DNA from 2 places in the Ochrobactrum sp. SFR4 genome. Region 2 is predicted to be linked to the other one. Evidence: riboswitches for the same ligand, from Rfam matches in the RefSeq annotation. Region 2 holds a riboswitch; the other holds the start of a gene.
The links. Region 2 has a riboswitch for cobalamin ahead of metE (5-methyltetrahydropteroyltriglutamate--homocysteine S-methyltransferase). Riboswitches for the same ligand answer to the same signal wherever they lie in the genome.
Positions count from the first base shown of each region.

Region 1: linked by a shared signal. The riboswitch ahead of HBA93_RS01890 (TonB-dependent receptor) and the one ahead of metE (5-methyltetrahydropteroyltriglutamate--homocysteine S-methyltransferase) in region 2 are both predicted to bind cobalamin.

Region 1 is NZ_JAAPBB010000001.1:443,079-446,493, forward strand. Features, by position in the region: gene HBA93_RS01890 (TonB-dependent receptor) at 1-1,507, opposite strand, end outside; cobalamin riboswitch at 1,634-1,832, opposite strand; gene HBA93_RS01895 (Ldh family oxidoreductase) at 1,938-2,948, opposite strand; gene HBA93_RS01900 (DEAD/DEAH box helicase) at 3,096-3,415, opposite strand, start outside.
Region 2 is NZ_JAAPBB010000009.1:58,695-62,109, reverse strand. Features, by position in the region: gene HBA93_RS12510 (Glu/Leu/Phe/Val family dehydrogenase) at 1-956, opposite strand, end outside; cobalamin riboswitch at 1,372-1,665, shown strand; gene metE (5-methyltetrahydropteroyltriglutamate--homocysteine S-methyltransferase) at 1,730-3,415, shown strand, end outside.

The sequences.
Region 1 (3,415 bases), on a different contig from region 2:
AATAGGTTACATCCGTAACCAAAAGACCATCAAAGAAAGCATATTCCAGCCCGATATCCCAGCCAAGGCTTTTCTCAGGCTTCAAATTCGGATTGCCGACAAAAGTGCTCGGCGTATAACCAAACTGCTCGAAGAAAGTCGGATTGGTCACACCGGTACCAACGGAACTGTGCAGACGGGCATTTGTATCAGGAATTGCCCATGCACCGCTCAGAGAGAAAGTTGTGGCGTCGTCAAAATCTTTATTCACATCATGGCGCAAACCAAGATTGACGAAGAACTGATCCGCAAACTCACCATTATATTCGCCGACAAAGGAATACATTGAACGCTTGTGATGCTCAAACTGGGTCGGATCCATCCACGGATTGGACAAATCATTCTCCGTCGCCACCTGACGGAAACGCTCCTGCTGCCACTCTATACCGCCGGTAATTTTGTGATGTGCATCCGCAAAACTCGGCGTATCAAAAGCATAGGTTGCCTGATAGGAGGCCGTATAGCGGCTACCTTTATTTTCAGCAGGATAGTCCGGTGCAATATATTCATATTTGCGGTCACTGCCGGTGAAACGCAATTTCTGCGTCAGCGCATCATCCAATGCTGTCCATGTCAGACCAACACTTCCCAGAAGCTCATTCGTCTTACCTTCCAGACCGATTGAATCCAGCGGGTTAAGGGATGTCATATTATCAAGATCAGTGCGGTTCTTCACATAACGCAAAGTCGCGTCGAGTTTGGCTGTATCCGACAGATCAATATTGACCTTACCATTCAGCGTCAGATTTTCATCGCCGTCTTTTTCATCGCCGACATTGGAAATATTGAAACCTTTAGTGCGGCGGTAGGAGGCGGCCAGCGCCATATCATAATTTTCAGCACCGCCCTGCAACAGCACGCCACCGAGCCATGAATTCTGGCTGCCGGCTTCCGTTGTACCGCTGATTTTGAAACCATCGCGCTTGCCGCCTTTTGTGATAATATTCACAACGCCAGCCAGTGCATTTGAGCCCCAGAATGCGCTCTGAGGGCCGCGCAGAATTTCAATCCGGTCAATATCTTCCGCCTGCAAAGCGCCGAAATCATAGGCATCGCCGGAAGCAGCATTCATTTCAACGCCGTCAACCATTACAAGAAGATGGTTTGCTTCAGCACCGCGCACACGAATATTGGTCATACCGCCTTTGGAGCCTGAACGTGATACGGCAAAACCCGGCACCATACGCAGCGCATCGGCCACATAACGCACCTGATTTTGCTCAAGCTGCTTGCCGGTAATCACAGTTACAGCACGGCCGGTCTTGCCTTCTTCAATCGGCGTGCGACCGGCTGTTACGAGGATTTCTTTAAGCTGTACCGGTTCCTGCTTTTTCTCTTGCGCCAGCGCATTGCCAAGGCTGAAAACTGTCAAAACCGTTCCGAGTACCAAAACTGATTTTTTATGCTGCAACAAATTGCGTGTCATGCTGTCCCGCCATAGATCAGACAATGCACGCTTCTTCAGCATTGCATTGTCCTGAATGATACAAACCGCATTTGAGACAGGCTGAAAACAACAGGCATATCCGCATGCGGCAACATTTTAACAATGTCACCGTCACGGACGTCCGCGCCTGCGCACCCCTCGTGCACCGGCTGGTGACCGGAAAAGGCAGGTCTCCTGACTTGCGGGTCATCACGAACGCTCCGCCTTCCCGTCCTCGGGGACAGTGGCTTACCGGAGGCCGCTCACCGTTACAGTTGCGGGGGCAGTCACGGATTGGACACCGTGTTCCCTTTTCATTTGTCTGAAGCAATAATGCTCAGACAAAACCTTTTCCGTGTAAAGCGATAACAATGCACCGCTTCACGGTCAATTCTTAAGCAATTATGAACTGCGTTTTTCAACGGGGCGTGATACTTGTGCCGCAGTTTCAAAAAGATAGCCGCTTTATCCGTTACAGCGCACGGATATCATCAAAGAGTTTTTGCGGAATTGTCACCGTACCATTGGCCAGACTGCGTTCACGAGCTTCATAGCGGCGCTGCGACGGCAGCCGTGCGCCCTGATCTGTAATCGCCGAGAACATTTTCTCCGCCCGCGCCATATGTTCAGCCATTGCTGCGCCGAGGAAACTCTCCGGATTCAAGGCAATCACGATTTCCCCGTGTTTCGGCGTTGCCCCACGGCCATTATCCCATTGCTGAGATTCAAGGCTCAGCATATCGCCGATCAATGGCCCCGCAAGCAACTCTACCATGGCAGAAAGCGCTGATCCTTTATAACCGCCAAAGGTCAGCATTGCGCCTTCCAATGCAGTCTTTGCATCAGTCGTCGGCTCACCGTTTTTATCAACCGCCCAGCCTTCCGGTATCGGTTTGCCTGCACGGCGATGCAATTCGATCTCACCACGCGCCGCAGCACTGGTGGCAAAATCAAAAACAAACGGATATTTACCGGCACGCGGCCAGCCGAAAGCAATCGGATTGGTGCCGAACACACCGGTCTTGCCACCGGCAGGCGCAACCCATGAATGGCTTGGCACCATTGTCAGCGATACCAGACCATGCTCTGCCAGCATTTCCACTTCCGGCCACAGAGCCGAGAAATGCACACAATGATTGATGGCCATCGCGGCAATACCAAGCTTGCGGGTTTTCTCCACCAGCATCGGCAGGCCTTTTTCCAGTGCCAGCAGAGAATAACCACCTCTGGCATCCACCGCAACAATACCGCCTGCACGGTCTTCCACCTCCGGCTCAGCATCCAGCACAACAGCACCGGTTTTAATGGTCTGAGCACAACTCAGCACCCGATAAAGCCCGTGTGAATCGCATTCATCACGCTGGCAGCTTTGCAGCAAACGCGCATTGGCCTGCGCATGTTCCTGAGAAAGACCAAGCTTGATAAAGGTCTTTTCCGCAAGATTGTAAGCTTCATCCAGTGTGATGGTAATGGTGGCGGTCATGGCTGCGGTATCCTCCCTGCGTATAAAGCCTGCTTTAAAAACAGTCTAATATATCAGATACCTAACCCAGCCATTACAAAACAGCAAGTTATTACCTTATTAAAATAAAAAACCCGCTCAGAGAGCGGGTTCTTCAAAGCTTAGATATCAGCGGGAGAATTTGCGGTCGCCGCCTTCACGCGGCTTGCGCGGGCCTTTTGGCTTATCGCCGTAAGGCTTGCCTTCACCGCCTTTAAAGCGGGACTTGCCTTTCGGCGCGCCCCAGCCCGGCTTGTCATCACCACCGCGCTTGTCAAAGCGGCGTTCGCCACCGCGATCAGAACGCGGGCCACGGCCTTCCTGCTCAGGCGCAGTTGAAGTGCGGATCACCAGACCTTTTTCGCCTGTACCCTGTTCTTCAACAGTCGCGAAATATTCCTTGGCTTTTTCGCTGTTAATCTCGAAACGGGTTTCGTTTTCAAGAATAC
Region 2 (3,415 bases):
CCATTGGCCAGTTCCACAATCAGCCTGGCTTTGACTGAACCGGCATTGCGCGCATGGATCATATCTTCCATCGCCGCAGGCACCAGCACATCACAGGTAACACCGATCAGATCTTCCGATGCCAGCGCCTCATGTCCGCCATGACCAACTGTTGCCAGTACTGAGCGGCCATTCTGTTTCGCATGGATCAGCGCCGCAACATCCAGACCGGATGCGCAATAAACCGCACCTTCAGAATCCGAAACCGCAACAATTTTATGACCATCGCTGGTCATGAGCCTCGCCATATGCTGCCCTGCATTACCAAAGCCCTGAATGGTAACATGCAACTCTTCGCTCAAACCAAGATCGGCAGCCAGATGGCGCACCAGATAGAAACCGCCGCGCGCCGTTGCATCATCACGCCCAAGCGAACCGCCAAGCGCAATCGGTTTGCCGGTAATCACCGCAGGCGATGACTGGCCGACAATCTGCGAATATTCGTCAGCCATCCAGCCCATAATCATCGAATTGGTGTAAACATCCGGTGCCGGAATATCACGGTCTGGCCCCAGAATACGGGCGAAAGCCTGAATATAAGCGCGCGACAACCGCTCCAGCTCTGCTTTGGAGAGTTTGCGCGGATCAACCTGAATTGCGCCCTTGCCGCCGCCATAAGGCAGATTCATCACCGCGCATTTGAAAGTCATCCAGAACGCCAGTGTTTCCACCTCTTCAGCGGTTGATTCCGGATGGTAACGGATGCCGCCCTTTGTCGGGCCGCGTGTATCATCATAACGGCAACGCCATGCGATAAAGGATTTTCGAGATCCGTCATCCATACGGATCATCAGTCGCACCTTGGTAGTCTCTCGGGCAAATTTCAGCTTTTCGATAACATCCGCGTCAATATCCAGATGGCTGGCGGCTTCATCAAGACGAACAAGTGCATTTTCGAGAGGATTATCCTGCGACATCGAAATTTCCCTTTCTTGCGATTGCAGCATGAAAAATTACATTTTGCATAACTTTTGCCAGCCATTCGCGCAATATAAATATGGCAGCCATACTGACATTATGCAAAATCAGCACAATCTCAGACCGTAAGCACATGATTAATGCGACATGAGCTGACGCGGAAATGTATATTAGAAAAATAATCTGATACCGCCTCCGCACAAATCCCTGACGGCGTACATTCTCACCACTTGATTCGTATCAGTGAGACTTCACCTCTTACCTCCTGCCAATGATTTTTGCGTATCAATGCGCAATTTTAGCATAAATTCATAGCTATATATCCATATAAACAAATCTTTATATCATTATTGACATTCGGTTTTTGATGATGCAGTGTTTGTACATCGTGGTTCTTTCCTGCAATTGCGCAATCCTCCCAAGCGTTTGCCCGATTACATGAAAGCTAAGAGGGAATGCGGTGCGGCCAACAAACCGGTTTTCAGCAACTGAAATACCGGTCAGGTCAAATCCGCAGCTGCCCCCGCAACTGTAAGCGGCGAGTTTTCTTCCGCCTGTTCTGTGAAGTTTTTCACCGGACATTTGCCCCGACAGCCTGTGCCTGCAGCACACGCCCAAGGGCGGTCACTGAAATGGCAACATTTCGGGAAGACCGGAAGCAAATGATGACCCGCAAGCCAGGAGACCTGCCCGGTACATCCTTAAGAGACAGAAAGAGCTGCGCGCCTCCTGCCCGCAGCAACAATTTGTCAGTATTCGTCGGGGTATTAAAATGACCGTTACTACAGCCAATCTCGGTTTTCCGCGTATCGGAAAACAGCGCGAACTCAAATTCGCTCTTGAATCCTACTGGGCCGGCAAATCCTCACAGGAAGACCTGCTTGCCACCGCCAAATCCTTGCGCGCCGCCAACTGGAAGCTGCAGCAGGAAAAAGGCATCAAAAACATTCCGTCCAATGACTTCTCCCTCTATGACCATGTGCTTGATCTGGCCGTAACACTTGGTGTTGTTCCGGCACTCTATGGCTGGAAAAGCGGTAAAGTCGATCTGGACACCTATTTTGCTCTGGCACGCGGCGGTAAAACCGGCGCGCAGAAAGACGCTGCCAGCTGCGGTTGCGGCCATAATCATGGCGATAAAACAGCCGCCAATGGCGTGCCTGCGCTGGAAATGACCAAATGGTTCGACACCAACTACCATTATATGGTGCCTGAATTCAGCGCGGGTCAGACATTCACCCTGACCGACAATAAAGCGCTCAACGAATTCAATGAAGCAAAAGAACTCGGCATTCACACCCGCCCTGTTCTGCTCGGGCCTGTTTCATTTCTCAAGCTCGGCAAATCCAATGATGCCAATTTTGATCTGAACAAGACACTGGAATCCCTGCTGCCGGTCTATGCAGAAATTCTTGGTCAGCTTCATGCAGCAGGCGCTGACTGGGTGCAGATTGATGAGCCTGTTCTCAGCCTTGATCTCAATGCCCGCGATCACGAAGCCATTCGCACGACCTATGAGTTTTTGGCGGAAGAACTGCCGGAACTGAAAATCCTGCTCGCCAATTATTTCGGCTCCTATGGCGACAATCTGCTGACCGCCATCACACTGCCGGTTGCCGGTCTGCATCTGGATCTGGTGCGTGCACCACAGGATCTTGATGCCGCTGCTAAAATCGCCCGCCCTGATCTGGTGCTATCGCTCGGCGTAATCAACGGTCGCAATATCTGGCGCGCTGATCTGCGTGGCATTACCGAGCGCGTGAAATCAGTTATTGCCAAGCATGGCACAGACAATGTGCAGATTGCACCATCCTGCTCGCTGCTACATGTGCCGATTGATCTGGCATCGGAAAAGAAACTTGACGCGGATATCCGTCAGTCGCTGGCTTTTGCCGTGCAGAAACTGGAAGAACTGTCCGTGCTCGGCACCGCACTCGGTGATAAGCCTGAAACAGCAGAATCCGCTTTAAAGGCCTCAGATGAAGCTATTGCCGCCCGCAAGGCTTCAGCCAAGGTCAATAACAAAGCCGTTCAGTCACGCGTTGCAGCAATTACCGATGCACAATCGCATCGCAACAGCCCGTTTGATGCACGCGTCAAATTACAGACCGATCACCTGAAACTGCCCCTCTATCCGACTACAACTATCGGCTCCTTCCCGCAAACTGCAGAAGTCCGTCAGGCACGTTCGCGCTTTACCAAAGGCGAATTGTCTGCCTCCGACTATCAAAACTTCCTTGAGCAGGAAACCGAAACAGCAATCCGCTGGCAGGAGGAAATCGGCATTGACGTTCTGGTTCACGGTGAATTTGAACGCAATGACATGGTGCAATATTTCGGTGAGCAGCTTGACGGCTATGCCTTCACCCAATCCGGCTGGGTACAGAGCTACGGCTCGCGCTATGTGCGCCCTCCGGTAATCTATGGTGATGTTTCCCGTCCGGTTGCCATGACTGTC